One region of the Mesorhizobium sp. WSM4849 genome, then DNA from elsewhere that is predicted to be linked to it. Evidence: predicted binding sites of a transcription regulator. Region 1 holds the regulator's gene; the other holds the start of a gene.
What was found. Region 1 encodes PhoB, which activates phosphate uptake and scavenging genes when phosphate is short. Its sites were predicted from a motif close to TGTCATNNANCTGTCAT; they were not measured.
Positions count from the first base shown of each region.

Region 2: AC0L3L_RS22165 (PhoX family protein) is a predicted target of PhoB. The motif match lies at 8,375-8,391, and genes of this name have one in related genera.

Region 1 is NZ_JBVVPW010000004.1:65,317-80,477, forward strand. It holds gene pstC (phosphate ABC transporter permease subunit PstC) at 1-896, shown strand, start outside; gene pstA (phosphate ABC transporter permease PstA) at 889-2,502, shown strand; gene pstB (phosphate ABC transporter ATP-binding protein PstB) at 2,515-3,330, shown strand; gene phoU (phosphate signaling complex protein PhoU) at 3,369-4,076, shown strand; gene phoB (phosphate regulon transcriptional regulator PhoB) at 4,093-4,782, shown strand; gene AC0L3L_RS05450 (ROK family protein) at 4,979-6,226, opposite strand; gene xylF (D-xylose ABC transporter substrate-binding protein) at 6,494-7,534, shown strand; gene AC0L3L_RS05460 (sugar ABC transporter permease) at 7,677-9,008, shown strand; gene AC0L3L_RS05465 (ATP-binding cassette domain-containing protein) at 9,102-9,896, shown strand; gene AC0L3L_RS05470 (CHASE domain-containing protein) at 10,010-11,653, shown strand; gene AC0L3L_RS05475 (YMGG-like glycine zipper-containing protein) at 11,749-11,991, opposite strand; gene AC0L3L_RS05480 (hypothetical protein) at 12,074-12,400, opposite strand; gene AC0L3L_RS05485 (hypothetical protein) at 12,618-12,800, opposite strand; gene AC0L3L_RS05490 (sensor histidine kinase) at 12,947-13,981, opposite strand; gene AC0L3L_RS05495 (DUF1328 domain-containing protein) at 14,131-14,298, opposite strand; gene AC0L3L_RS05500 (response regulator) at 14,532-15,161, opposite strand, start outside.
Region 2 is NZ_JBVVPW010000020.1:29,138-44,298, reverse strand. It holds gene AC0L3L_RS22205 (transporter substrate-binding domain-containing protein) at 1-395, opposite strand, end outside; gene AC0L3L_RS22200 (cytochrome d ubiquinol oxidase subunit II) at 576-1,580, opposite strand; gene AC0L3L_RS22195 (cytochrome ubiquinol oxidase subunit I) at 1,592-2,950, opposite strand; gene AC0L3L_RS22190 (hypothetical protein) at 3,069-3,194, opposite strand; gene AC0L3L_RS22185 (ABC transporter ATP-binding protein) at 3,181-4,107, shown strand; gene AC0L3L_RS22180 (ABC transporter permease) at 4,104-4,865, shown strand; gene AC0L3L_RS22175 (MarR family winged helix-turn-helix transcriptional regulator) at 5,028-5,519, shown strand; gene AC0L3L_RS22170 (GNAT family N-acetyltransferase) at 5,516-6,196, shown strand; gene AC0L3L_RS22165 (PhoX family protein) at 6,287-8,305, opposite strand; gene AC0L3L_RS22160 (hypothetical protein) at 8,511-8,849, shown strand; gene AC0L3L_RS22155 (phosphatase PAP2 family protein) at 8,967-9,668, shown strand; gene AC0L3L_RS22150 (helix-turn-helix domain-containing protein) at 10,010-10,279, shown strand; gene AC0L3L_RS22145 (CHAD domain-containing protein) at 10,463-11,410, opposite strand; gene AC0L3L_RS22140 (CYTH domain-containing protein) at 11,407-11,880, opposite strand; gene AC0L3L_RS22135 (CerR family C-terminal domain-containing protein) at 11,970-12,653, shown strand; gene AC0L3L_RS22130 (HlyD family secretion protein) at 12,650-13,603, shown strand; gene AC0L3L_RS22125 (ABC transporter ATP-binding protein) at 13,600-14,520, shown strand; gene AC0L3L_RS22120 (ABC transporter permease) at 14,529-15,161, shown strand, end outside.

The DNA of each region.
Region 1 (15,161 bases):
CATTCTTGATCGCCTGTTCGGTGGTCGCGATCCTGACGACGATCGGCATCGTCCTGTCGCTTATCTTCGAATCCTTGCGGTTCTTCCAACAGGTGCCGTTCTATAAGTTCCTGTTCGGCACGCATTGGTCGCCGCAGAGCGCCTTCACCGGCGCCGGAACGGAAGCCGGGGCGGTCAACCAGGATATTTTTGGCATGGTGCCGCTCTTTGCCGGCACGTTGCTCATCACCTTCATCGCCATGCTGGTGGCCGCACCTATCGGGCTGATGGCTGCGATTTACCTTTCGGATTACGCCTCCAAAAGCGTCCGCGCGGTGGCAAAGCCGGTACTGGAAATCCTCGCCGGTATCCCGACCGTCGTTTACGGCTTCTTCGCCGCGCTGACAGTTGCGCCCTACTTCCGCGGTATGGGCGAAAGCCTGGGCCTCAACGTCGCGTCCGAATCGGCGCTCGCCGCGGGCGTGGTCATGGGTATCATGATCATTCCCTTCGTTTCCTCGCTTTCCGATGATGTGATCAATGCCGTTCCGCAATCCCTGCGAGACGGTTCCGCCGGCCTCGGCGCGACCAAGTCGGAAACCATCCGCAAGGTGGTCCTTCCCGCTGCCCTTCCGGGCATCGTTTCGGCGATGCTGCTCGCCGTCAGCCGCGCAATTGGTGAAACAATGATCGTGGTCATGGCGGCGGGCCTGGCGGCAAACCTCACGGCCAACCCGCTCGAAGCGGTCACCACCGTGACGGTGCAGATCGTGACGCTGCTTGTAGGCGATCAGGAGTTCGACAGCGCCAAGACGCTTGCAGCCTTCGCACTCGGCCTGGTGCTGTTCTGCATCACGCTTACCCTCAACATCGTCGCTTTGCGCGTCGTCCAGAAATACCGAGAGCAATATGACTGATGCGATCGCGTCATTCGGCGCCGGCCGGCGGCCGGTCAGCGTTCATACCGACGATGCCGCGAAGGCGCGGCTGAAGGGTCGTTACCGCACTGAAACGTGGTTCAAATGGCTTGGCGCCGCAGCCGTCGCGTTGGCCGGCTTATTCCTTGTGCTGCTCCTGTCGACGATCGTCACGCAGGCGATCCCGGCGCTGCGGCAGAACTATCTGACGCTGCCGATCGATCTTTCGGCGGCCAAGGTCGACCCGGCGAAACTCGACGCCGCCAACTACGACGCCATCGCCCAGGAAGCGCTTACGGCAAAATTTCCTGATGTGACGAGCCGTCAGGACAAGCGCCTGCTGCGCGGACTGATTTCCACCGGCACAGGCGTCTTCCTGCGCAAAGATATTGCGGCTGATCCGGCGATGCTCGGAGGAACGGTGGACTATGCGGTTCCACTTGACGATTTTGCCGACCTTTATCTCAAGGGGTTGCTTGCCGACGTCGGTTCGGACGAAGCGATTTCGACAAGCGTCACCCCTTCGGAAACCAGCGGCGACATCGATCTGACCTTCGGCGACGACGCCATGCTGACGCTGGCGCGTGGCAATGGTGCGACCGAGGGCGAAAACGGTATGCTCACGCTGACGAGCGGTGCGTCGTCGCTGCTGGTCGCGTTCAATGGCGGTACGGTCAAGCTGACCGCGCTGTCGCCTGGGGCCAACGGGACGGCGGTCGCAAAGGGCACGGTGATCGAGGCGCTGGACAGCACGGCGCCCGCCGCGAGCGGCCAGGCATTCCTGCGCGTCATCGACACGCCGGAAGAATCGCGAAAGATTTCCGACAAGATGATCGTCTGGCTCGACACGCTGAAGAGCGCCGGCCTGATCGAAAGCCGGTTCAACTCGATCTTCTTCTTCACCGGCGCAAGCCGCGAGCCGGAACTGGCCGGTGTCTGGGGCGCGGTCGTCGGATCGTTCCTGACCATGATCGTTACGCTCGCCATCGCCTTCCCCATCGGCGTTTCGGCGGCGATCTATCTTGAGGAATTTGCCCCCAAGAACCGGCTGACGACGATCATCGAAGTGAATATCAACAATCTGGCGGCGGTGCCTTCGATCGTCTTCGGCCTGCTTGGACTTGCCGTATTCCTGAATTTCTTCGGCATGCCGCGCTCAGCCCCGGTGGTCGGCGGCATGGTGCTGGCGCTGATGACCCTGCCGATCATCATTATCGCCTCGCGCGCTTCGTTGCGCGCCGTGCCGCCGTCGATCCGCGAGGCGGCGCTCGGCATCGGAGCGTCCAAGGTCCAGACCGTATTCCATCACGTCCTGCCGCTGGCGATGCCGGGGATCATGACCGGCACCATCCTCGGAATGGCGCATGCGCTGGGCGAAACCGCGCCGTTGCTGATGATCGGCATGGTCGCCTTCATCGTCGACATTCCCGGCGGCTTCACCGATCCCGCGACGATCCTGCCGGTGCAGATATTCATGTGGGCGGATTTCCCGGAAGCTGGATTCCAGCAGAAGACTTCGGCGGCGATTTTGATTTTGCTGCTGTTTTTGGTCATCATGAACGCCATCGCGGTGATACTGCGCAGGCGCTTCGAGCGGCGCTGGTAAGGAGTAGAGGATATGAACATCATGACGGAAGCTGGCGTCGAACAGAAACTGAGCAGCGGAACCAATGCCCCTTCGATCAAGATGAAGGGCGAAAAGGTCTCTGTTCATTACGGCGAGAAGCGAGCTCTGTTCGATGTGGATATCGATGTCCGCGAGAACCAGGTGACGGCGTTGATCGGCCCATCGGGCTGTGGCAAGTCGACCTTCCTGCGGTGCCTGAACCGAATGAACGACACCATCGATATCGCGCGGGTGAGCGGCAAGATCACGCTCGACGGCGAAGATGTCTACGACCCGAAGATCGATGTCGTCGAACTGCGAGCCCGCGTCGGCATGGTATTCCAGAAGCCGAACCCGTTTCCGAAGTCGATCTATGAAAACGTCGCCTACGGTCCGCGCATTCACGGCCTGGCCAGGAGCAAGGCCGAGTTGGACGGCATCGTTGAATCGAGCCTGAAGAAGGCCGGCCTGTTCAACGAGGTCAAGGATCGCCTGCTCGAGTCGGGTACCGGTCTCTCCGGCGGACAGCAGCAGCGCCTGTGCATCGCGCGCGCCATCGCCGTATCGCCGGAAGTGATCCTGATGGACGAGCCCTGTTCGGCGCTCGATCCGATCGCCACCGCCCGCGTCGAGGAACTGATTGACGAACTGCGCCAGAACTACACGATCGTCATCGTCACCCATTCGATGCAGCAGGCAGCGCGCGTGTCGCAACGCACGGCGATGTTCCATCTCGGCTATCTGGTCGAGGAGGGCGCGACCGACAAGATGTTCACCAACCCCGACGACAAGCGCACCCAGGACTACATCACCGGCCGGTTCGGCTGAGCGGTCCGGCGGCGAATTTCGAACACGAGGACAGTATCATGGGTGAACACACCGTCGCATCTTTCGACGAGGAACTGGAGCACATCGACAGGCTGATCCGCGATATGGACGAGCTCGCCGCCGCGATGGTCGCAGCCTCGATCCGCGCGTTGCTTGCATCAGACAATGCGATGGCGCAGCGCGTCGTCTCGGACGACGCCATCATGGATGCGCGGCAGCGCGAACTCGACGATAGTGCGATCACGCTGATCGCCAAGCGGCAGCCGATGGCGCAAGATCTGCGCGCCGTGGTTGGCGCAATCCGCATGGCCGGCGATCTCGAGCGCATCGGCGACCTGGCCAAGAACATAGCCAAGCGGGTCAGCGCAGTCGGGCAGAGCGCCACGCCGCGTAATCTCTCGCACGGTATCGACGCGATGGCGGATCTCGTTCTTGTGCAGCTCCGCGGCGTGGTCGAGCACTATGTGTCGCGCAATGCCGGCGCGTTGAAAGAACTGCGCGCCGACGACCAGAAGATCGACGTGAAATACACGGCGGTTTTTCGCGAACTCCTGACCTACATGATGGAGGATCCGCGCAACATCACCGCCTGCACGCATCTTCTGTTCTGCGCCAAGAATCTCGAGCGTATCGGCGATCACGTCACCAACATCGCCGAAAACGCCTACTATGTCGTGACCGGGCAGCAATTGCCGGCGGATCGCCCGAAGCTCGACGAAACGACGATGTCGGCGCCGGCGACATGACGGGGGTGACCGGTCGATGATCGCGCCACGCATCATGGTGGTGGAGGACGAAGAGCCGCTGGGCGTCCTCCTCCGCTACAATCTGGAATCCGAAGGCTATCAGGTCGAGGTGGTGACGCGCGGCGACGAGGCCGAAATCCGGCTGCAGGAAAACGTGCCCGATCTTCTGGTGCTCGACTGGATGGTGCCGGCGGTTTCCGGCATCGAGCTTTGCCGACGCCTTCGGATGCGCCCCGAAACCGAGCGGCTGCCGATCATCATGCTGACCGCACGCGGCGAGGAGAGCGACCGGGTGCGCGGCCTCTCGACAGGGGCCGACGACTACCTGGTCAAGCCGTTCTCGACACCGGAATTCATGGCCAGGATCAAGGCGCTGCTGCGCCGCGCCAAGCCCGAAGTGCTGTCCAGCGTGCTGAAGGTCGGCGACATCATGCTCGATCGCGAATCGCACAGGGTCTATCGCAAGAAGAGCGAGATCCGGCTCGGGCCGACCGAATTCCGGCTGCTCGAATTCATGATGCGGCACCCAGGTCGGGTCTTCTCGCGCAGCCAGTTGCTCGATAATGTCTGGGGCGAGACGATCTACATCGACGAGCGCACGGTGGACGTCCATGTCGGCCGGTTGCGCAAGGCGGTCAACAATGGTCGCATGCCCGACGTCATCCGCACCATCCGCGGTGCGGGCTATGCGATCAGGGAAGACTAGCTGATATTCAGGTGATGCCGGCCTGCGACCGGCGATTTCCTGCGCTTCCGGTACGTACCCAAAAGTACGCTCCGTTCCGGTTCTCGGAACTCACCCAGTCTGGTCGGCTCGCGCCCGTCTTCGAGCCCGGCGCGGCCTGACCTGAATCTCAACACATCCCCAAGTCGCATTCCGCCTTTGTTCCTTGCCTTCGGACTCAGGCCACGTCCTTCCTGATCGTGCCGGACTTCCCTTGCGCGCCCGGCGCGAAAATCTCCTGGTCGACGAAGCTCAGCGCCCGCAAGGCGCAGCCTTCGCGGATCAGCGGCAGCTCGTTCGTCTCGGTGTCGAAGGAAATCGAACCCGAATGCTGGCCGCCGGCGGTCTGGGCGATGGCCTCGCGCAGGGCCGGTTCGATCAGGTCGAAGGCGGCAGCGCTGGCGCCGACCATGGCGACCGGCGCCGGATCGATCAGCGCGAACAGGCTGCCAAGCCCGAAGCCGAGCGCTTCGCCGGCCTTGCGGTAGGCTTCGCGCTCCGGTCCGTCCGTCTGACGCGCCCGGGCCGCCAGTGCCTGCATCTCGGCGTCGCTGACATCGGCGACCGGCTCTGCGTTCTCGCTCAATTGCCTTGCGTTGCGCCAGATGGCGTAGTTGCCGGCATAGGCCTCGACGCAGCCGCGCCGCCCGCAGCGGCAAAGCGCGCCGCCCGGCCGATGAATCATGTGGCCGAATTCGCCGCCCGAGGAATGGGTGCCGGTGAACAGTTCGCCCTTCAGCACCAGCCCCATACCGATGCCGTGCGAGAGCAGGATGGCGATGAAATCGTCGCGGTAGCGATCCGGGTCGCGCCAGCGCAGCGCCACGGCCATCATGTTGCAGTCGTTCTCCATGATGGCCGGGATGCCGAACTCGCGTTCCAGAATGTCGGCGAAGGCGATGTTCGTCTGCGGCGTGATCGGCGACCACAACATGGCGCGCGCATGCGAATCGGTGATGCCCTGGATCGCCAGCGCGATGCGGGCGACGCTTTGGACGTCGAGGTCGGGGTCTTCGATCCGGCGCCGCACGATGGCGACACATTCGTCGATCAGCTCGTCGCGCGACATGGTCAGCGTGTCCAGCCGGCGCTGTTCCTCGGCGACGACCTGTCCGGCATAATCGATGACAGCGACCGACAGGAAATTCAGCGACAACACGACCGCCAATACCGCAGCGGCTTCCGGATTGAGGCTGAGGCCGACCTGCGGTCGGCCGCGTTTCATCGAAACGGTCTCGCTCGCCTTGCTCTCGGTCAGGATGCCTTCCTGGATCAGGTCGGAAGAGATCGCCGATATGGTCGAATGGCTGAGGCCGGTGGTTGCGGCGATCTCGGTCCGCGACGGCTGGCCGGCCCGGCGTACCGCAGAAATCACCATCGCCCGGTTACGCCGGCGCAAATCGTCATGACGGATTCCAACCGACATTCTTTTGCTTCCTCCCTATTGCCGCGGCCGCTCATGAATCGGAGGCCGTCGGTAATGTCCGACAAATAGTGGCAGAAGCAGCGGACCCTGTCATTATTTATTCCGAGGCTCGAAATAAGTCGGCAGGGACATCAAAATCCATCGGAATTGATGTTGACAGCGCTTCGCGGTTGGACCAGTATTTTTTCGAGCCTCGAAAAAATAGGGGCCTTTGTGCCGGCCTTCGGGCCAGTTGGTCGCGCCGTACGCGGCGCAGGGAGGAAAATCATGAAGAGATTCGCAGCCGCCATGCTGGCGGGGGTCGCCATGTCGCTGACGCTCGCGTCGGTCGCACAGGCCAAGGACAAGGTCATTGGCGTTTCGTGGTCGAACTTCCAGGAAGAGCGCTGGAAGACCGACGAAGCCGCCATGAAGTCGGCGATTGAGGCCGCCGGCGACAAGTATATTTCCGCCGATGCACAGTCCAATCCCGGCAAGCAGCTGACCGACGTCGAGAGCCTGATCTCGCAGGGTGCCAACGCGCTGATCATCCTTGCGCAGGATGCCTCGGCCATCGGGCCGGCGGTGCAGAAGGCGCTGGACGAAGGCATTCCGGTCGTCGGCTATGACCGGCTGATCGAGAACAAGGACGTGTTCTATCTGACCTTCGACAACCAGGAAGTCGGCCGCATGCAGGCCCGCGAAGTGTTCAAGGTGGCGCCGGAAGGCAATTACGTCTTCATCAAGGGCTCGGGCGCCGATCCGAATGCCGATTTTCTGTTCGCCGGCTCCATGGAAGTGCTCAAGGACGCGATCGACAGCGGCAAGATCAAGAATGTCGGCGAGGCCTATACGGACGGCTGGCTTCCCGCCAACGCTCAGAAGAACATGGAACAGTTCCTGACCGCCAACGACAACAAGGTCGATGCCGTGGTTGCTGCCAATGACGGCACCGCCGGTGGCGTCGTCGCGGCGCTGACGGCGCAAGGCTTGGCCGGATCCGTGCCGGTGTCGGGCCAGGACGGCGACTATGCCGCGCTGAACCGTATCGCGCTCGGCACGCAGACCGTATCGGTGTGGAAAGACGCGCGCGAGCTCGGCAAGAACGCTGCCGAGATCGCCTCGCAGCTGGCCGACGGCAAGCAGATGACAGACATTGCGGACGTCAAGGACTTCACCACGCCGGGCGGCAATGTCGTCAAGTCGCTGTTCCTGACGCCGATTGCCATCACCAAGGACAATCTCAACGTCGTCATCGACGCGGGCTGGATCAAGAAGGAAGAGGTCTGCGCCGGCGTGGCAGCGGGCACTGTCCCGGTCTGCAACTGATCCGGCCTTCGCAAGAAGCCTGAAACGCCGCGGCTTCACGCCGCGGCGTTTTTTCAGAAAGAATTGTTTTTCCGCTTCTCGCGGCTAACTTCCAAGCTGCTTCCGGCATCCGCGGCAGACGGCAACCCGGTGGGAGGACATCATGACCGACGCGACTTCCAACACGCCGGCCGCCGATACAGCTGCCGATCGGGCGCGTGAATCCGAGCTCAGCCCCGTCGGCCGCTTCCTCAAGGCAACCGAGCTCGACATACGCATGCTCGGCATGGTCGGCGCGCTGCTGGTCATCTGGGTTGGAATCCACATCCTGTCGGGCGGGCTCTTCCTTACGCCGCGCAATCTCTGGAACCTGTCGGTGCAGACCTCCTCGGTCGCGATCATGGCGACCGGCATGGTGCTGGTCATCGTGATGCGCAACATCGATCTTTCGGTCGGCTCCGTCGAAGGTGTGATCGGCATGGTGATGGGCGTCGCGCAGGCCGAATTCCTCATCCGGGTCATGGGCTTCCAGCTTGGAAATCCCTGGATATGGATCATCGCACTGGCTGCCGGCGTAGCGCTCGGCCTCATGATCGGCGCGCTCCAGGGCTTCATCATCGCCTATCTCGAGGTTCCGGCCTTCATCGTGACGCTGGGCGGCCTGCTGATCTGGCGCGGCATGGCGTGGCTGATGACGAGCGGGCGCACCGTCGCGCCGCTCGACGCCACATTCCAGCTCATGGGTGGCGGGCCGCGTGGCTCGATCGGGGCAACCGCAAGCTGGATCGTCGGCATTCTCGCCTGTGTGGCCGTCGCCTTGATGCTGCTCAACGGCCGGTCACAGCGCAAGCGGTTCAAATTCCCGCTGCGCCCGGTCTGGGCGGAGAGCTTGCTTGGTGTTGTCGCCTGCGCCGCCATCCTTGGCGCCGTCTGGATCGCCAATTCCTACCCCTGGCCGATCGGCATCGTTCGCCAGTACGCTCAGCGGACCGGCATCACTGTTCCCGAAGGCGGCCTGTTCATCGCCCATGGCATCGCCATACCGGTGCTGATCGCGGTCGCAGTCGGCATCGTCATGACCTTCATCACCAGGCGCACCCGTTTCGGCCGCTATGTCTTCGCCATTGGCGGCAATCCGGAAGCGGCCGAACTCGCCGGCATCAACACGCGCTGGGTGACCATGAAGGTGTTCATGATCATGGGCGTGCTGGCCGCGATCAGCGCGGCGATTGCGTCGGCCCGCCTCAATGCCTCGACCAATGCGCTGGGTACGCTGGACGAGCTCTTGGTCATCGCGGCTGCGGTCATTGGCGGTACGTCGCTGGCCGGCGGCTCCGGCACGGTGCTCGGCGCGATGCTGGGCGCACTTCTGATGCAGTCGCTGCAGTCCGGCATGGTGTTGCTCGGCATCGATTCACCGCTTCAGAGCGTCGTCGTCGGCGCCGTCCTGGTCGTCGCCGTTTGGCTCGACACCGTCTACCGCAAGCGGGTCTGAGCATGATCCCGAGCCGAAGCGCCGCGTCAGCGAAAATTGGACGCCGGTTTCGACAAGACCGTGCTCAAGCAAAAACCATAGGGAGGAACGATCATGGCTGACACAACTGCGCCCACGCCACTGATCGATATGCGCAACATTTCGATTGCCTTTGGCGGCATCCGTGCTGTCGACGATGCGTCGATCGACCTTTTCCCGGGCGAGGTCGTGGCACTGCTTGGCCACAACGGCGCCGGCAAGTCGACGCTGATCAAGATCCTGTCCGGCGCCTACAAGCGCGATTCGGGCCAGATCTTCGTCAATGGCGAAGAGGCTTCGATCGCCAATCCGCGCGACGCCAAGAAATACGGCATCGAGACGATCTACCAGACGCTGGCGCTCGCCGACAATGTCGACGCCGCCGCCAATCTCTTCCTCGGACGCGAGCTGATGACCGGCTGGGGCACGCTGGACGACGGCGCCATGGAGGCCGAGGCGCGCAAGGTGATGGGCAGGCTCAATCCCCGTTTCCAGCGCTTCAAGGAGCCGGTGGTCAAGCTTTCGGGCGGCCAGCGGCAGTCGGTGGCAATCGCGCGCGCCATCCTGTTCAACGCCCGCATCCTGATCATGGATGAGCCGACGGCGGCACTGGGGCCGCAGGAAACGGCACAGGTCGGCGAACTGGTCATGCAGCTCAAGGCCGACGGCATCGGCATCTTCCTGATCAGCCACGACATCCACGATGTGTTCGAGCTTGCCGACCGCGTCTGCGTGATGAAGAATGGTCGGGTCGTCGGCACGGCGCGCACCAGCGACGTGACCCAGGACGAGGTGCTCGGCATGATCATTTTGGGCAAGTGCCCGCCCGGTGCCATTCCGGGCCCAGGTGCACTGAAGATCGCCGCCTGAAGCGTCAAATACCTGTCATGTGATATGCCAGTCGTCATGATGGTTTGGCCGCGCCATTGTGTTGCCACGGGGACTTGCCCATAAGATGGGGAACCATGGGCCGCAGCAGCAACTTGAAGAAGTTCTTCCCGATCGTCGCTTTCATCGCCGTCGCGCTGATCAGCCTGACGATGGCGGGATTCGCCTATTTCGCCACGCAGGAAGCGGCGCGCATCAAGTTCGAGGCGACGGCGGACGATGCGCTCAACCGGATCGATAGCCGCATCGACCTGCATCTGTCGCTGCTGCGATCGACCCATGCGCTGTTCGAGGCGCGCAGTGGTGGCATTTCGCGGGGCGAGTTCAAGGCGTTCTTCGAAGCGCTTGGTATCAACGACAATTTTACCGGCCTGCGCGGTATCGGCTTTCTCCGGCTGGTGAGAGCCGGCGACGAGGCAGCTGTCGAGCGTGCCATCCTGCACGACTATGGCGCCAGCGATGCGATCTATCCGGCTACGACAACGCTGCCATGGCGTACGCCCATCACGCTATTCGAGCCGCTGGATCCTTCCAATCAGTCCAGCATCGGCTACGACATGTTCACCGAACCGGTGCGGCGCGAGGCGATCGAAAGGGCGATGGCCGACAACCAGCAGCACGCGAGCGGGCGCGTGCAGCTAGGCCAGGAAACAGGTGCTGCGCAGACCTTCACCGGCTTCCTGGTCTTCGTGCGGCTCAACGTCGAAACCGCCCAGGACGGCATCGATGCGTCCAGATCCTCGACATCAGGCTTTCTTTATGCGGCCTTCCGCGCCCGCGATCTGTTCCAGACCGCGCTGAGCCGAACGCCGCTGCTGCCGGTGAACATCGAAATCTATGACGGCAAGGTGGATGCCGACCATCTTTTGTTCCAGTCGGAAACGCCGCCGGCGTCGAGCTTCGGTGACAGGCTGGTGGTTTCTCGCGAGATCACCATCGCCGGACGTCCATGGACCGTCCTGTTCAGACCGACAAGCGCATTCTCGCAACCCTCCTCGCGCGCCATTCCGGTGATGCTCGGCCTGTTCGGGCTGCTGCTTGCGGGAACCATCGCGCTGGTGGCCCGCTATCAGGAACGGGCCTATGACGCGGTCTCGCTGCTTCATGAAACGACGGAAAAAAGCCTGCTCGAAAAAGACCTGATGCTGCAGGAGATGAAGCACCGCATCAAGAACTCGATTACGCGGGTGCTGGCGATCGCGCGCCAGACGGCGTCGCACGCCACCGACGTCCACGAGTTCTCGTCCTCTTTTTCGGCCCGGCTGCAAGCGATGGCGGCTTCCCAGGACATGCTGACGCGCTCGCGCTGGCAGAAGGCCGATCTCGGCGATCTCTTGCGCATCGAACTTGGCCAGGTGTTCGGCAAGGAGCTTCCCGAGGGGATATTGTCGGGGCCAGAGGTGTTGCTCGACGAGACGACGACGCAAGCGCTCGGCCTGACCTTTCATGAACTGGCAACGAACGCGCTGAAATATGGCGAAACCGGCAATTCGGTCAATGCTAGAACGGGCGAGTGGTCACTCAAGGTCGACTGGTCGGTCGAGGGCCGCAGGAGCGACCGGACGCTGGTCCTCAACTGGCGCGAAGCCGGCCAGAAGAAGCTCGAACCACCTGTCAAAACCGGTTTTGGCACCAAGCTGATCGATCTGAACGTCACGCGCGAATTGCGCGGTACGATCAATCGCGATTTTCACGATGGCGGGTTGAGCGTGGAAATCAGGATTCCACTGTCGGACTGAAACGCTGCCGCAAACCGACCGTTTTCGAAGGCGCAAGTAAACAGAGACCGGCTCGTCCGGTCTCCGCTTCTATTGCTTCATGCGTTTGAAACGGATCAACAGCGAGCCGTAAACAGACGGCCACGGTTGTCGCGGTACTGGCAATAGCCATTGCGCAGGTTGCGCACCAGCAGGCCGGTACCGGCACCGATGGCTGCGCCGACGAGCGCACCCTTGCCGCCATCAATCAGGCCGCCGGCCAGAGCGCCGACACCGGCGCCGACGGCGACATCCTTCTCAGTGGTGCTGCAACCGCTGACTGCGATCACGGCAACCATGGCAATAATCATCTTCCGCATAGGGTCACTCCTCGCCTTTTTGTCCTCACTTGTAGCTCTACCCGTCATGTATCATGCGAAAAAGCGTTTTGCCTGCTCGATTTCATTGTTGGCTAAGGGAATCTTTTTCGGGGCGCGCGCCGTTCGAGGCAACCTCAAGATCGGAAATCTCCACGGACGCGTCGAGCGTGCCGTCCGGACGCACATTCCAGACGATCTGGTCGTAATCATCCTCAAGTGCCGGATCGACGGAAAGGCATTTGGCAATTATGCGCGGAGCCTGACCCTGCAAATCGCTCAAGGCAAAGGGCCGCGCGGCGGTGCATTCCTGAGCGGTTTCGAAAACGCTCACCGATACGGGCAGTTCGCGACACTCGGTCATCGCGTTCGAACAGCCAATGACCAGCAACACGGCAGCGATGTGTTCCATGGCGACGGTCCTCCGGCCATAAGAACGGGCCACATCCGTCAAAGTTCCTGCCATGCAGGCTGGCGCGACTGATTGGAGAACAGGTCGACATGAGGCAAGCACAAGCCGCCGGCCACTTTGGGCCCGACGCTTTAAATTGTATTTATGCATGTCGTTATCGCAAAACCGCTGCACACCCTCGGGTCAGGCCCGAGGGAATGCTTTTGCGCGACATGCATTAGATCAACTGGAACGCGGCGACCAGGACGACCACTGCAGCCAGCCCGATCGCGGCGACGCCGGGGGTCGGGAGGGAAGTACGGGGCGACGGCATCGCGGATGCTTCGAGATCCTGAAACCCGCCCATCGAAACGCGCGCGGCCTGTTCCAGCCTGTTGATGTCGGCAACCGTCAAAGCCATTCCTCCCGTACTGCGCAGCAACTGCGATCGAAAACCTCATGGAGCGGTGTCTGGGAAAAACAGCATCGGACTTTATGGTGAACAGATGGTTAAGCCGGCGCGGCCGGTATCGATCCCCAGCCCTCTTGGCCCCGGCTGCTGTCCGTTCAATCCGTCTCGAAATTGCCGCGAGGAACGACAAGACGATATTCGAGGCGGTCCCCGGTGATTTCAAGTGTCGCCGTACCGTTCAACGACGCAGGCACGACGCGCTCCAGCGCGACGCTGCCAAAGCGCTTCTCACTGGGCTGATTGTCATTGGCTCCGATGGCTTCGGCCCATGTCAGCGACAGTGCGGTCTCGCCAGCGGAAGCGGCCGTCAGATCGGCCGTCACCTCGACGAATCCGTCGGCTCGCGACAGAGCGCCGTAGCTGACCGAATTGACGGCAAGCTCGTGCATGGCCAAGCCGATATGCAGGGCGGCATTGGGGTTGAGGTAGGGATTTGCACCCTGGAAACGCAAGCTGCGCACAGGGTCGGCTCCATAGCGGCCGACCTGGCCGGACACCAGTTCGCGTAGTGCCGCTCCCCGCCAGTTCGACGAGGTCACCAGGTCCTGGGATGAGGCAAGCGACTGCAGCCGGCCGCGAAAGCGTGTCAGGAAATCACCGAGCGTGTCCGAATAACGGCTGGTCTGGGTGGCGATGCTCTGGATGATTGCCAAAAGGTTCTTTGAGCGGTGGCTGACCTCGCGCAGCAGCGTCTTCAGGGTCTGCTCGCGACGTTTCTGCTCGGTCGTTTCGACCATGGTGGTGACGACGCCCTGCACGGCGCCGCCGTCGTCGTGATCCGCGTCTACCCATATTTGGAACCAGCGAACGCCATCGTCGGCGGGAATGCTGAGCTCAAGATGTTCCGGATTGCCGGATGCGACGACATTGCGTTTGGCCGCACCGATACGCTCCGCCTGCGTCAGCGGCAGGATGCCGTTGCTGTCGGTCGTATCGGAAGCCCATGGCGGGCGCATGTTGCGGGCCCAGACGGTTTTCATCTCGCGATCCTGATAGAGAACCGAAATGCCGGCATTGTGCAGCGCATGGAGAAGGGCCCGGCCAAGCTGCATTCCACTCTCAGCGGACTGCAAAGCGATGATCTCATCGCTCCGTCCGCTGTCTTTCATGTCTCCGGCTCTGGGTTGCATTGTTCAGTTCACCCGCCCAATGCAGGCTGAACGGCTGACGGAAAAATGGGTTCCCAAAAGAGGTCCGCCGAGCGACGTCCGGTAAGGACTCCGCCCGGCGGTAGCTGGAAACCGCTTGAGGGGTGCGGCTCCCAGTGTTCGATCGCAGTTCACGACGCGCGTTTGAACAAGCCCGCGATAAGCGAAATGATCAGGAAAGCGAGAAAAATGAAAAACAGTATCTGCGCTATACCGGCCGAGGTGCCGGCGATACCGCCGAAACCAAGAGCGCCTGCAATGATCGCGACGACGAGAAATACGAGCGCCCAGTAAAGCATGATCCATCTCCTTCAAATGGTACGGCAAAAACGTCTTTCGCTACCGTTTGTTCCACCATTTCCCGAAAAAGACGATCCCTGGAAATCTTTCCGGCCCGAATTGAATCGTCATGCGCAGGGGGAAGTTCGAGGCGCAAGTGACGTTGCCAGCCGCAAGCGGCCAGCATCATTCGATCAGTGGGAAAACGGGCGATCCGTGGAACGGGGCAGCGCGAGGCTGGGCCTGCCCGGTCCTATGCAGCGGCTTTCGCATGCCGGTCGAAGAACAGCGCCTGGCTGATCAGGGCCTTGACCATATCCGGATTGAACGGCTTGGTGACCAGGAAGGCCGGCTCCGGCCGCTCGCCGGTCAGGAGGCGCTCGGGAAAGGCGGTGATGAAGATCACCGGCACCGGCGTGGACGACAGGATCTCGTTCACCGCTTCGATGCCCGAGCTGCCGTCGGCAAGCTGGATGTCAGCCAGCACCATCTTCGGCCGCGTCCTTGTGAACATCGCCACCGCCTCGGCGTGGGTACGCGCAGTTCCGACGACGCGATGGCCGAGGCTTTCGACCATTTGCTCGATGTCCATGGCGATCAGCGGCTCGTCCTCGATGATCAGCACATCGGTTGCCACCTGGCGGGAAATCTCGTTGCTGGCCTCGGCGAGAAGTTCGGAGAACTCCTGATCGTCGACGTCGAGAATCTCCGCCGCCTCGTCTTCGCTGAAACCTTCGACGGCGACCAGCAGGAAGGCTTGGCGGGGGCGGGGTGAGATCGCGTTCAGATTGGCGGCGGCGCGCTGTTCCCACGCCGACTGCGGGTGTTCTTGCGGAACGCGGATGGCGACCGAGGTGAACAGCCTGGCGAAGACTTTGTAGAG
Region 2 (15,161 bases), on a different contig from region 1:
GCCGGAGCGAACACGCCATTGTAGAAGGGGGCGTAGGCTTCGGAAAAGTCGATGACCTTCTCGCGATCGGGATTCTTGCCGAGGCTGGAGATGACCAGGTCGACCTTGTTGGTCTGGAGATAGGGAATGCGGTTGGCGCTGGTGACCGGGACGATCTCGACCTTGGCGCCGAGCTTTTCGCCAATCAGATTGGCGATATCGATGTCATAGCCTTGCGGCGTCATGTCGGCGCCGACACTGCCGAAGGGTGGGAAATCCTGTGGGACGGCGATGCGGATGGTGCCCCGCGCGCCGATGTCGCTCAAGGCGTCAGCCCGCGCCTGCGGAAACGGAGCCATGGCGATTCCAGCCACGGCGGCGAAGGCCAGCATGAATACATTGCGACGGTTCATTATTTTTCCCTTTGACTGAACAAAACCGATTGGTCGTCAGGGCAAAGCAACAGACATGCCAAACCATCGAAATCAGGGCGAATCGGCGTTTCCCAGTAGGATTGGGAAGGCCGTCTTCACGATCCAATACCCGCCCGACCGGCAGGCTGCCTACATATTGTGCAGTGCGGCGGCTGCTGCCTGTCAGTCGTAGGTCAGATCCGTCGCCTTGCCGCCGAACACGCGGTAGGCATAAAACGAATAGAAAATGATGATCGGCAGCACGACCACCGTGCCGGCCAGGATGATGGCGAGGCTTTCAGGCGCGGACGCCGCCTGCCAGATGGTCAGCCTGTCGGGAACGACGAAGGGATAGAACGACCAGGCGAGCCCGGCAAAGCCCAGCGTGAAGATGGCGGCCAGCGTCAAGAACGGCGTCAGTGCATGGCGATCGTCCGTCTTAGGCAGATGGAAGGTCTGCCGCCACAGCCACGCGAACAGCACCGCCGACAGGATCGGCAGCGGCGACAAATAGAGCATGGCGGGCCAGACGAACCATTTGTCGAAGATGCGCGGACTGGCGAGCGGCGTGGCCAGCGAGACGGCGACCATGCCGAGCGCGGTCAGCACCAGCGCCCGGCGCAGCCAGAGCACCGCCTTCTTCTGCAATTCGCCGTCCGTCTTGTAGATGACCCAGGCCGCGCCCATCGCCGCATAGGCGGCGGCAAGGCAGAGCGCCACCAGCGCGCCGAAGGCCATGCCGCCGAGGCCGACATCCAGGCCGAGCACATAGATCCCCAGCATGTAGCCCTGCGCCAGCGAGGCGATGACCGAACCCAGGAAGAAGATGCGGTTCCAGCGATGCTTCCGGCCGGCCGGCACCTTGGCACGGAAATCGAAGGCAACGCCGCGCAGGATCAAGCCGACAAGGAGCAGGAAGACCGGGATGTAGAGCGCGGTGAGGATGGTGCCGTGCGCCAGCGGAAAGGCGACCAGCAGCAGGCCGACGGCCAGCACCAGCCAGGTCTCGTTGGCGTCCCAGAACGGGCCTATTGCCGCGATCATCGTGTCCTGCTCGGCGTCCTCGGAGGCCGCGAACAGGATGCCGATGCCGAGATCGAAGCCGTCGAGGATGACGTAGATCAGGATGGCAAGGCCCATCAGGCCGGCGAAGATGAGGGGGAGCAATGTCGGCCAGTCGAGGGTCATCACCATTCCTCCTATTTCGCCGCCGGCTGCGACAGCGGCGCGTCGAGAACGCCCGGCAGCGGCGAGGTATCGCCGTCCTTCGCCGCCTTCAGCGCCAGATAGACCAGCACGCCGAGATAGGCGGTCAGAAGCAGCGCATAGAGGATGAGATAGACCGCAAGCGACAGCGCGACCTGGCTGCCGGCGACCGGGCCGACGGCATCGACGGTCCTGAGCACGCCGGTGACCAGCCAGGGCTGGCGGCCGATCTCGGTGGTGTACCAGCCGGCCAGCGTCGCTAGCCAGCCGGACAGCGCCATCGGCACCATCACCAGCGCCAGCGGTTTCGGCAGGCTGTGGCGGCGCTTGAGGAAAAAGGCGGCCGACCAGGAGACGACGAGCATCAGGACGCCGGTGCCGACCATGATGCGGAAAGCCCAGAACACCGGGAACACCGGCGGGTGGTTGCCGGCATAGTCGTTCAGCCCCGGCACGACGCCACTGGCGCTGTGCCTGAGGATGAGGCTGGCGCCGTCGGGGATGGTGACTTCGAATTTGTTCTCCCTTGCCGCCTCGTCGGGAAGCGCGAAAAGGACCAGCGGCACATTGGGGCCGGTGTTCCAGTTGGCCTCCATGGCGGCGATCTTCTGCGGCTGATGCTCCAGCGTGTTGAGGCCATGCTGGTCGCCGGCGAAGATCTGGATGGGGATCAGGATCGCCGCGGTGAAGACACCGGTGCGCAAGGCCTTCCACATCGATTCCGAGCGGTCGCCATAGAGATAGCGCAGCGCCGACAGGCCGGCGATCAGGAACGAGACCGTCAGGCCGGAGGCAAGCAGCATGTGGACGAGCCGGTAGGGCATGGACGGGTTGAAGACGATCGCCCACCAGTCGATAGCGTGCGCTACGCCGTTGCGCATCTCGAAGCCGACCGGCGTCTGCATCCAGGAATTGAGCGCGATGATCCAGAAGGCGGACAGGGTGGTGCCGCCGGCCACCAGCACGGTTGCCAGCGTGTGGATGCGGTTGGAGACGCGGCGGAAGCCGAACAGCATGATGCCGAGGAAAGCCGCCTCGAGAAAGAAGGCGGTGAGGATCTCATATGCGAGCAGCGGGCCGGCGATGTTGCCGACGGTCTCCATGTAACCCGGCCAGTTGGTGCCGAACTGGAAGCTCATGGTGACGCCTGAAACCACGCCCATGGCAAAGGACAGCGCGAACACCTTCACCCAGGTAAAATAGGCGCGCATCCAGGCGGAATCGCCTGTGGCGTTGTAGCGAAGCTTGAAGAACAGCAGCACCCAGCCAAGCGCAATGGTGATAGCCGGAAACAGGATATGGAACGAGATGTTCGCGCCGAATTGGATGCGCGAAAGGATGAGCGGGTCCATGGTGGGCTCCGGCTGCTGCTATGTCAGGGAAGATAGGCCGGATGCGCCGACCGGTCAAAGCGGCGTGGCGTCACGCGAGGCGGAACGCCGCAGGACCGCGGCAGCGGTGGATGCGTCCTCACATGTCGATGTCCAGAACTGTCAGGAGAGCCATTGACTTCCAGCTGCGCGCACCGACATTCAGCGGACTAAAATCAACAGACCTCCTTTCAAGCAGCCGTTTTTCAGCCATGCCATCCATCATTTCCATTTCCGGGGTCACCAAGACCTACGCCACCGGTTTCAAGGCGCTGAAGGAGATCAACCTCGATATCGAGCGCGGCGAGATCTTTGCGCTGCTCGGGCCGAACGGCGCCGGCAAGACGACGCTGATCTCGATCGTCTGCGGTATCGTCAACCGCTCGTCGGGCACGGTCACCGTGGACGGCAACGACATCAGCCGGAATTATCGCACCGCGCGCAGCCTGATCGGGCTGGTGCCGCAGGAACTGACCATCGACGCGTTCGAGAGCGTATGGGCGACGGTCAACTACAGCCGCGGCCTGTTCGGCAAGCCGGCCGACCACGCCTTCGTCGAGAAGGTGCTGCGTGATCTGTCGTTGTGGGACAAGAAGGACGCCAAGGCGATCACCCTGTCCGGCGGCATGAAGCGGCGGCTGATGATCGCCAAGGCGCTGTCGCACGAACCACGGGTGCTGTTCCTCGACGAACCGACAGCCGGCGTCGACGTCGAGCTGCGCCAGGACATGTGGGCGATGGTGCGCCGGCTGCGCGAGGATGGCGTCACCATCATCCTGACGACGCACTATATCGAGGAGGCCGAGGCGATGGCCGACCGCGTCGGTGTTATCAATCGCGGCGAGATCGTGCTGGTCGAGGACAAGGCCGAACTGATGCGCACGCTCGGCCGCAAAAGGCTGTTGCTGGAATTGCGCAGTCCGCTTGTCACCATACCCGAGACGTTTTCGCGCTATGCGCTGGAGCTTTCGCCGGACGGCAATCAACTGACTTACACCTATGACAACCAGAGCGAACGGCCAGGCGTCGCCTCGCTGCTGCGCGACCTTGAGACGGCCGGCATCCAGTTCCGCGATATCGACACGCAAAACAGCTCGCTCGAGGAGATCTTCGTTAATCTGGTGAGGAGGGACGCATGAACCTGCGAGCCGTCTGGGCGATCTACAAGATGGAAATGGCGCGCGCCTTTCGGACCGTGCTGCAGAGCATTGTTTCGCCGGTCATCTCGACATCGCTCTATTTCGTCGTCTTCGGCTCGGCCATCGGCTCGCGCATCACCGAGATCGACGGCATCAGCTACGGCGCCTTCATCGTGCCGGGGCTGATCATGCTGTCGCTGCTGACGCAGTCGATCTCCAACGCCTCTTTCGCCATCTATTTCCCGAAATTTGTCGGCTCGATCTACGAATTGCTGTCGGCGCCGGTGTCCTATCTGGAGATCATCATTGCCTATGTCGGGGGTGCGGCGACCAAGTCGATCATACTCGGCCTGATCATACTGGCGACCGCAGCGCTGTTCGTGCCGTTGACCATCGAGCATCCGTTCTGGATGCTTGCCTTCCTGGTGCTGACGGCGGTGACCTTCAGCCTGTTCGGTTTCATCATCGGCATCTGGGCGAGAAGCTTCGAGCAGCTGCAGCTGGTGCCGCTGCTGATCATCACGCCGCTGACCTTCCTTGGCGGCAGCTTCTATTCGATCGACATGCTGCCCGGCGTCTGGCGCTCGGTGACGCTGTTCAACCCCGTCCTCTATCTGGTCAGCGGCTTTCGCTGGAGCTTCTACGGCAAGTCCGACGTCTCGATCGGCATCAGCCTCGGCATGACCGTCGTTTTCCTGTTTATCTGCATAGCGATCGTCGCGTGGATCTTCAGGACCGGGTACCGGCTGCGGACCTGACCGAACGGCCTGCCCAGGCGACGCAGCGCCAGCATCCGAGCGATGTTCCCGACCCAAGGCGACCTAATCTGGTGACGACGCTTGAAAGCGGCCGTGCGATGGCGGCGCTTGATTTCCATATAATGTTATATATGATGTTATCAATGTGCTGGCGGGTCGATTATGGAAGACGTCATAAGGTCCCTTGGCTTCCTGTGCCTGGGCAGCAGGCTGAAGCGTATTGGCGAGCAATTGCAGGCGGATACGCAGCGCCTGCTCGACTGCCTCGATGTGCCGGTTCAGTCGAGCCAGTACCCGCTGCTGGCTGCGCTCGACAGGCTGGGCCCGCTGCCAGTCGGGGAACTGGCGAAATCCCTCGGGGTCGCGCAGCCAGGTGTAACGCGGAGCGTGTCGCTTCTGGCCGAATTGGGACTGGTCGAGGTCAGTCCATCGGATGATGACCAGCGGCGCAGGATTGTCTGCCTCACCCTGCACGGCCAGCGGCTGGTCGATGTTGCAAAGCACGACGTCTGGCCGCGCATCGAGAATGCCGTCGCGAATCTGTGCGCGGATCTTTCTGGGCCGCTTCTTGATCAGCTGGCCGCCATCGAGGACGGCCTCGCCGCGGCGCCTCTCGACCGTCGTGTAAGGAAGCCGGAAGGTGCCGCGCGATGAAATACCTGCTTGACCGTCCCGTGTGGAGCGCGCTTCGGACGCGACACCAAGCCTTCGCGCAAGGTGACGACCTCGCCATGCGGTATCGGCCCTCGATAGCTCCCTTCGCCGCCAGTGCCGCGGACGATGCGGAAAGCCTGCAGGCGCTCGGAAAACTTGTGTCCCCAGGCGAGAGTGCGATCCTGCTTCAGGTGGACGCCATTGCTCTGCCCGCGGAACTTTCGGCGACTTCGACCGCGCCCGGGGTTCAGATGATTGCCGAGCGGCCATTGCAGATGGTCTCCGACAAGCGCGTGCAACGTCTGACGCGAGACGATGCAGCTGAGATGCTCGCCTTGGCATTGGTCACCAAGCCTGGCCCATTCACGCTCGAAGCCTTGAGCCTCGGCGATTTTTGGGGTGTGAAGATCGAGGGCCGACTTGCGGCGATGGCCGGCGAACGCATGAAGCAACCCGGCTATACCGAAATTAGCGGGGTGTGCTCACATCCGGAATTTCGGGGCGGTGGCCTGGGCAAGCTGCTGTCGCTGTTCGTGGCAAACCAGATAGCGGCGCGCGGCGAAGTTCCCTATCTCCACGCCTATGCCAGCAACACCACGGCCATAGGATTATACGAGTCCATTGGCTTCAGGTTGAGAAGCATGATGAACGTGGCCGTGGTTCAGCGCGCCGAATGAGCCCATCAGGCGCATTCCCGCGCATCAGGAAAAGGAAGGATTTCGTATCGACGAAATCCTTCCTTGGCGCTGCTAGCACCTTGCGGCGATTCAGACCGCGATCTTGCCGCCGCCCTGCTTGGTGATGGCGACGACCGATGGCCGCACCGGCATGTCAGGCTTGAAGTCGGGCCAGCGGGTCGACAGGTCCTCATAGTAAGAGGGACGGCCAAAAGGCTCCCAGTCTTCGCCGCCATCGGCCGGATGCTGAACCGCGACGAAGGCGGTCTGGTCGTCGGGCGTGAATAGCGGACCGCACATTTCGGCGCCGATCGGCACGCGGAAGAACAGCTTCGAGGTCGCTCGCGCCTCGCCTTCGGTGTCGACCGCCCACAGGCCATCGGTGCGGCCGGTCGCCTTCGGGCCCTGTCCATCGGTCGAGACCCAGAGCCGGCCGGCCGAATCGATGGCGCAATTGTCCGGCATGCCGAACCAGCCATTGGCGGTGGTTGCGGTCGAGAAGGTGGCGCCGACTTCGGCCACCGAGGGATCGCCGCATTTCAGCAGCACTTCCCACTTGCCCTTGGCAGCAGTGAAATCGCCACCGTCCTCGACGATCTCGATGATGTGGCCGAAGGCGTTTTCGGCGCGCGGGTTGGCGGCATCGACCTGATCCGTCTTGCGCTTCGAATTGTTGGTCAGCATGACGTAGACTTTGCCGGTCGTCGGATTGGGCTGGATATCCTCGGGGCGATCCATCTTGGTGGCGCCGAGCAGGTCGGCGGCGCGGCGCGTCTCGATCAGCACGTCGGCCTGGCTGGCAAAGCCGTTCTCCGCCGTCAGCGGGCCCTGGCCGAAGACGATGGGCAGCCATTCGATCGACCGGTCCTCGGCGAATTTGGCGACGTAGAGCGAGCCGTCGTCGAGAAGATCCATGTTGGCGGCGCGGTCCTCGGCGTTGAACTTGCCGGCGGTGACGAATTTGTAGACATAGTCGAAGCGCTCGTCGTCGCCGAGATAAAAGACGACACGGCCATCCTTGGCGACGATTGATTCAGCGCCCTCATGCTTGAAGCGGCCCATCGCAGTGCGCTTCCTTGGCACCGACGTCGGGTCGTTGACGTCGACCTCAACGATCCAGCCGAAGCGGTTGGGCTCGTTCGGCTCCTTGCCGATGTCGAAGCGGTCATAATGCGCCGCCCATTCATAGGCGCCTTCGGGAATGCCCAAGCGCTTGTAGTTGGCGGCTTCCGCGTGACCGGCCGGCAGTTCGCCCGAGAAATAGCCGTGGATGTTTTCCTCGGCCATGACGTAGGTGCCCCAGGGCGTGACACCGCCGGCACAATTGTTGGCGGTGCCGAAGACCTTCGTGCCGGTCGGATCGGCACTGGTCTTGACGCGGTCATGTCCGGCGACCGGGCCGGACAGTGCCATCTCGGTGTTGGAGGTGATGCGGCGATTGAGCTTGCCGTCGCGCACCACCTGCCATTTGCCCGACTCCTTGCGGATCTCGACGATGGTGCCGCCGTGTGCTGCCATCTCGACATCGACCTGTTCCTTGCTCAAGGGCGCTATTTCGAGCGCTTTTTTGCCGTCCTTCTCGCCGACTTTCACGATGCCCGGGAACATCAGATGCGAATTGGTGTATTCGTGGTTGACCACCAGCAGGCCATGCTCGGCCGAGCCGTCGATCGGGATATAGCCGACATAGTCGTTGTTGTAGCCAAACTGTCTTTCCTGGGCCTGCGCCGACTGTTTTGTCGGATCGAAGTCCGGCGAATCGGCGAACAGCGGATCGCCCCAACGCAGCAGCACGTCGGCGTCGTAGCCGGCGGCGACATGATGCTTGTCGTCGACGCCGGCCTCGACCTCGTTGAAGCTGAAGGCCGAGCCGCCGGCGGCGCGGGCATCGTCGGCGAGGATCAGCGCGAGCGGGCTGACGGTGACGGCGATGGCGGTTGCCGCGAGCGATCCCTGCAGGAAACCACGGCGCGAGAAACGCGCGGCGATGATCTCGCCCATCGTCTGGTTGTCAGTGGGATTGGCTCCTGGCCCATCGTTTTCCTCAAGCAGACTGGTGCGGAAATGGGCATTTGGGGAAAGATGTCCGGTGGAGCGATGTTCAGTCATGGGGGCTTGCCTCTGGCTTCTTTGGGATGGCTGGAGCGTGTTGCTTGACTGACCGCCTATCGCCAGCAGATCACAGTTTGATGACGTTGCCGGCCAATTCCAGCCCCGATTTCATGTCCATGATCAGCTCCGCTTGACCGCGACCCGAGCTTCGGAAACAACATCTGCGGCAGGCGCGGAAGATCGCATCGAGAGGGACAAAAAAGTGAGTTTCTGGGGACTGGGGCAGCTTGGCATTTCGACGGTGATCTTCCTGCTGGCGGCGACGGCGGCCAAGCAATGGGGAATGGCGCCGAGCCTCGGCAAGATCGTTTTGACCCTGGCGCTCTATTCGGCGGGCAATCTTATCATGCTGAGGCTGATCCGTGAATTCGGCATGTCGGTGTCGTTCAGCCTGTCGGCGGTGATCCAGCTGGTATCGGTGAACGTGGTGGCACTGGTGTTCTTCGGCGAGCGCGTCGATGCCTTGCAGGCGACCGGCATCGCGCTCGCCGTCGCAGCGGTGGCGCTGATCACGCTCGGGCCCTATCTGCAAAAACTGTAACCGCGCATGACCCCGAAAATCGGAATCGATTTCGCTGGGGATCATGCGCCAGTCAAAATGCTACAGCGTACTTTGCGCGTCTAAAAGGACGCTCGGCGCTGTAGGACGATCGGGCCGATGAAGAATACCGCAAGCAAGCTGCTCAACTGGATCGAATTCCCGGTGCTGCTGGCCGGACTGGTCATCGCCGGCGGACTGTGGGGGTTCGAGGAGCTGATGGAGGTGGCGCGAGACACCACGCCGCACGCCTTCGACACGGAAATCCTGCTCGCCTTTCGTGAAGCGGGCCAGCCCGACAATCCGATCGGACCGCCATGGCTGGAAGGGGCGATGCGCGACATCACCAGCCTCGGCAGCGCCATCGTGCTCGGGCTGATCACGGCGGCGGTGATTGTCTATCTGCTGCTGATCCACAGGCCGGGACCAGCATTTCTCGTCTTCGTAGCGGTGGCGGGCGGACAGGTCCTGTCAAGCACGCTGAAACTCGGAATCGACCGGCCGCGCCCCGATCTGGTCTCGCATCTCGCCGACGTGGCGTCGCTTTCGTTTCCGAGCGGCCATGCGATGCTGTCGGCGGTGACATATTTGACGCTGGGCAGCATGGCGTCGCGCTTCCTGCCTGGGCGAACGACGAAGATTTACGTGCTGTCGCTGGCGGTGCTGACGGCACTGCTGGTCGGTATCAGCCGCGTCTATCTCGGCGTCCACTGGCCGTCCGACGTGCTGGCTGGCTGGTGCGCCGGCTTCGCCTGGGCGATGCTGTGCTGGCTGGCCGCATGGGCGTTACAGCGCTGGCGCGGGCAGACCGACGGCGCCTGAACCGGCTGGTCAGAACGACGCTGCGTCGGTCAGCGTGCGGTCAAATCAGCGTGTTGGCGAGCTCATGCCCGCAACCTGCCAGCTGGAAAACCGTCGACACTAAGAACGTCGACCACATCAAAAGCCCTGAAAACTCTCAACTGTTAATCCCTTTGAATTTCGATTGCTGAAAATTGAAGACCGCCGTGGCTATTTCCGCCAGACGACGCGAAACGCGCGAGCTCTGCAAGACCCAGGCGGTTTTGGTGTGTGCATGCGTGACATGTGCATCATGATGGTTGAACCATCATAATGATGGTATTACACATGGAAATGCAGACTCAGACGGGGGTTCTTAGCCGATGATCACTGCCGCGCAGATGCGCGCCGCAAGGGCGCTGGCCGGCATCGATCAGAAGATGCTCGCCGAGCGCGCCGGGGTTTCGCTTCCAACCATTCAGCGCATGGAAGCAAGCGACGGCGTGGTCAGGGGCGTGGTCGATACGCTGATGAAGGTCATCCAGGCTCTCGATGAGGCCGGCGTGGAACAGATCGGCGAGAACCAGGCCAGCGAGCGCGGCGGCAGGGGCGTGCGCCTCAAGCCGGTCGTGCCGCAGAAGCCGCCAGGCTGAGCCGATAAAAGTCGCGACGGCGACCGCCGACAGTCCTGCCGACGATCCCGCCGCCTCCTTGGTTTTTATGCGTGCCCCAAACCGCTGTGCGCGGGCGCAACTGAAAAAAGCCCCCCGGGAGAGGTCTAAACCTCCTCCTTATTTGTCAACGATCTCGGGACGGATACCAATGCAAGCACCGCGTCAGCCGGCGGCGCCGGGCGCGCTGGCATCTTCGCGCGGCGCAGCGGCCAGATCGTCACGCACTTTGCGCGCGAGTTTCCTTGTCGAGCGCCTGGGGCTGTCGCCGAACAGATCGGCTGCCGCGGCGAGACAGGTCTTTTTCAGGCTTTTCTCCGAGCGCTTCAACAGCTTGCTCAGAAGCCGCATTTCCTGAGGAGAGCCGAGCGGCCGGTCGTCGGCATCGAGAAGCGTACGCAGGACGAACACATCATGCAGTTCGCCCAGTCTTTCGCCGAGTTCGTCGACCGCCTTGCGCCGGGCCTTGATCGGCGTCGGCCACAGCCTTCCGAGCAGCGACAGATGCATGCCGTGGGTCTTGGCCGCCTTGCGCAGATCATGGAAATCATCGGCCTCACCGCGGGAGCCTGCCTTGTCCAGCGCCTTTCTGGCACGACGCAGAGTGATGCGGGCGCCTTCGGCAAGCACATCGGCGGCCTGTTCGGGCTGGTCGGGCAAGGCCAGCGTATCGATCCGGCTGATACCCTCCTCGCAAGCGGCAATCGCGGCAGCTATCGCTGCGCCGAGGCCGGCTCCACCATGCAATTGGTGCTGGCGTGCGACGAGCGTGTCGCGAACGGCATCGAGACCGCCGCCGGCGCTTTGCTCGGGAAAGCTTGCCGCCAGCCGATCGATGGTTTCAACCAGCGCGGTTGCCTCGCGCGGACCGGCAAGCAGGGCAGCCACCTGTCGGTAACACTGATTCTCGGTCCCGCAAAATGTTTCGTCTCCGGAACGGACCAGGCGCAGCAAGGCGCGCACGTTCTTCAGCCGCTTGCGGCATTTGTGCAGCGCCTGCTCCGGCCTGTCATGCGCCGCGTCCAGATGGACGAGCGCCTTGCCGATCTCCTCGGCGAGGATGCTCCTGACCTCGCCGGTTAACGGCAGGCGCGGATCGATGCGATAGCTCATGCGGCGATCTCCGGAACCCCCTCGATGGCGAGCGACGCGTTGTAGAACCTCTGCTCGCCGGTGACTTCGCGGCCGAGCCAATCTGGCAGCATTTCGTCCTGCACGTCCTCGGGCGTCTCAAGCTCGGCGACCACCAGACCGCTAAGCGTCCCGCCGAAGACATCGACTTCATAGAGATGGCCGCGATGCCTAACATGGTGGCGTGTCTTCTCGATGACACGTCCGATGGCGAAGGCCAGCATCTCTTCCGCCTCCGCCAGCGGGATCGGATACTCGAATTCGTCACGTTCGCGGGCCTTGCTGCCGAATTTGAGCGTCAGCTTTGCCAAGGCGCCGTCGCTGATGCGCACGCGGACCGAGCGGTCGGGTGCGGCGGCGAGATAGAACTGGCGAATGCGGATGTCCGCCTCGACCAGATCCCGCCACTGCGCGCCGGAGACCAGGAACTTGCGCTCGATTTCCTTGACCATGGCTTCGCACTAAAGCGCGTGCGGCTGGAGATGGCAAGATGGAGATAGGCGAGGTTGACTTTAATCATTCGATTGATTAAATACTTGATATGAGCAAGCCGACAAACGCCAAAATTCCGCGTCGCGAGGTATCGCCCGCCGACATGACGCGCGCAGCACTTGTCCAGGCAGCGCTGACGCTGTTCGGACGGCAGGGTTTCGACGGCACCTCGACGCGCGAGATCGCGGCTGAGGCCAAGGCCAATATCGGCTCGATCGCCTATCATTTCGGCGGCAAGGAAGGACTTCGCGCGGCAGCGGCCGACTATATCGTCGACACCATCCAGGCCATTGCCGGCCAGGCGATCGGCGATCTGCAGGCGCCAAACGACCCTGAAGCGGCGCGGGCACAACTCTTCACCGCATTGGAGCGGATGGTGGCCTTCATCGTGGCCAGGCCGGAGGCCGGTGAAATCGTGCAGTTCGTCCTGCGCGAACTTTCGCATCCTACGGCGGCACTCGACCGCATCTATGACGGCGTGTTCGAGCCGACGCATCGTAGGCTCTGCCTGATCTGGGAGCAGGCAACTGGCGAGCCGGCCGAAAGCGAGGCTACCCGACTCACCGTGTTCACGCTGATCGGCCAGGTCGTCTATTTTCGCATCGGCCGCGAAGCGGTGATGCGCCGCATGGGCTGGCGAGGGATCGGCGATGCCGAGGCCACCAAGATTGCGGCGGCGGTGACGGATAATCTTGGGGCGATATTGGCAGCCCGGAAGGATCGTAGGTCATGAGTTTCCTCTGCTCTTTGCCGCTCGCCGCCCTGCTTTTCAGTGCCTGCGCACCGGCGCCGCCGCTCGCCGTCGGCTATGTCGAAGGCGACTATGTGCTGCTCGCGCCGATCGAGGTGGCGCAGGTAGAGACGATTTCGGTAAGGCGCGGCGACAGCGTCGCGCCGGGTACGCCTGTGGTGACGCTGGAAAGCGCCGACGCAAAAATAGCCGTCGCACAGGCCGAGGCGGCTCTTGCCCAGGCCCAGGCGCAACTTGCCGACCTGCAGGTCGGCAAACGGCCGGAAGAGATTGAGGTGCTCAAGGCGCAGGTTGACATGGCCAAGGCGCAGGCCGCCGACGCCAAACGCAGATACACCCGCGCCAGTGATCTGTTCAAACGCGGCACCGGCACCCAGGCCGATTTTGACACCGCCTCGGCGACGCTGGAGACAGCCAACGCGCAGCTCGGCCAGGCGGAAGCCAATCTCGCTGTCGGCGGCCTGCCGGCACGGCCCGAGACGATCAAGGCCGCCGACAATAAGGTCAGGCAGGCGCAATCGGCGCTGGAGCAAGCGCGCTGGCGGCTGTCGAAGCGTGTGCTTGCGGCGCCGTCGCCGGGCCGTGTCAACGACGTGATCCGCAATCCGGGCGATACCGCCGGTCCGACCGCGCCTGTCATTTCGATGCTGCCGGACGGCGCCGTGAAGCTCAGCGTCTATGTTCCGGAAAACGCGTTCTCGTCGATAAAGGTCGGAACGCTGCTTAACGTCCATTGCGACGGCTGCGGGCCTGACGTGAAGGCGCGCGTCAGCTACGTGTCGCCGGACCCGGAATTCACGCCGCCGGTGATCTACTCGCTCGAGACCCGGCAGAAGCTGGTCTATCTGGTCGAGGCGCGGCCGGAGGGCGATGCCGGCGCGCTGCAACCGGGGCAGATCGTCGATGTCGATCTGGCGGATATCGGCAAATGAACGCCATCGATGTCCATGGCCTGGTCAAGCGTTTTGGTGACAAGACCGTCGTCGACCATGTGACGATGACGGTGGCCGAGGGCGAGATCGTCGGCTTCCTCGGCCCGAACGGCTCGGGCAAGACGACGACCATCCGCATCATGTGCGGCCTGCTGACGCCGGACGAGGGCGAAGGCACGGTGCTCGGCTTCGACATCCGCACCGACAGTCTGAGGATCAAGCGCGAAGTCGGCTACATGACGCAGAAATTCTCGTTCTATGAGGATCTGACCATAGCCGAGAATCTCGAATTCGTGGCGCGGCTTTATGGGTTGAAGCCGCTTAACGAGCATGTCGGCAGGACGCTGGAGGATCTTGGCCTCACCTCGCGCAAGGACCAGCTGGCCGGTACGCTGTCCGGTGGCTGGAAGCAGCGGCTGGCACTGGCCGCCTGCATCATGCATCAGCCGAAATTGCTGCTGCTCGACGAGCCGACGGCGGGGGTCGATCCGAAAGCCAGGCGTGAATTCTGGGACGAGATCCATCGCCTGGCCAGCGGCGGGCTGACCGTGCTGGTCTCCACCCACTACATGGACGAGGCCGAGCGCTGCCACCGCATCGGCTACATCTCGTACGGCAAGATGCTGGCCACCGGCACGGTCGACGAGGTGGTCAGGAATGCCGGGCTGACGACCTTTGTGGTGCAAGGCCCGCAGCTTGACCAGGTTGCTGCCGCACTCAGCGGCCGCCCCGGCGTCGACCAGGTGGCGCCGTTCGGCGCGACGCTGCATGTCGTCGGCTCCGACAAGAAAGCGCTTCAGGCAGCACTCGCCGACGTCGAGAAGGAGCACAGGGGCGTGACGGTGACGCCGGGCGAGACCAGCCTGGAGGATGTGTTCATCCAGTTCATGTCCGGTTCGAAGGACAATATGGGATGAGAAACCGGATAGACAGCGTCTTTTCCTTCGCTAGGCTCGGCGCGCTGCTGATCAAGGAGTTCATCCAGATGCGGCGCGACCGCATCACCTTCGCCATGATGCTGGGCGTGCCGCTGATGCAGCTGGTGCTGTTCGGCTATGCCATCAACAACGATCCGAAGAGCCTGCCGGCAGCCCTGGTGGCGATGAGCAGCGATCCTTACACGCGGGCCATGGTTTCGGCGCTGCAAACCACCGGCTATTACAGGTTCGACCGTGTCGTGCAAAGTGCCGCCGAGGCGGAATTCCTGATGGCGCGCGGCGATGTCGCCTTCGTTGTCACCATCCCCGCGGATTTTGCCCGGCGGGTCGAGCGCGGCGACCAGCCCCAGATCCTGATCGAGGCTGACGCGACAGACCCAGCCGTCGCCAGCGGCGCCATCTCGACGCTCGGCACTGTCGCCAACCAGGCGCTGCTCCGGGCACGCGGCATGCAGGAGACGGCCGCCGAAGCTGCCCGGGGCCAGCTCGAAGTGGTGGTGCACCGGCGCTACAATCCGGAAGGCATCTCGCAATACAACATCGTGCCCGGCCTGCTCGGCGTCATCCTGCAGATGACGATGGTAATGATGACCTCGATCGCGCTAACGCGCGAGACCGAG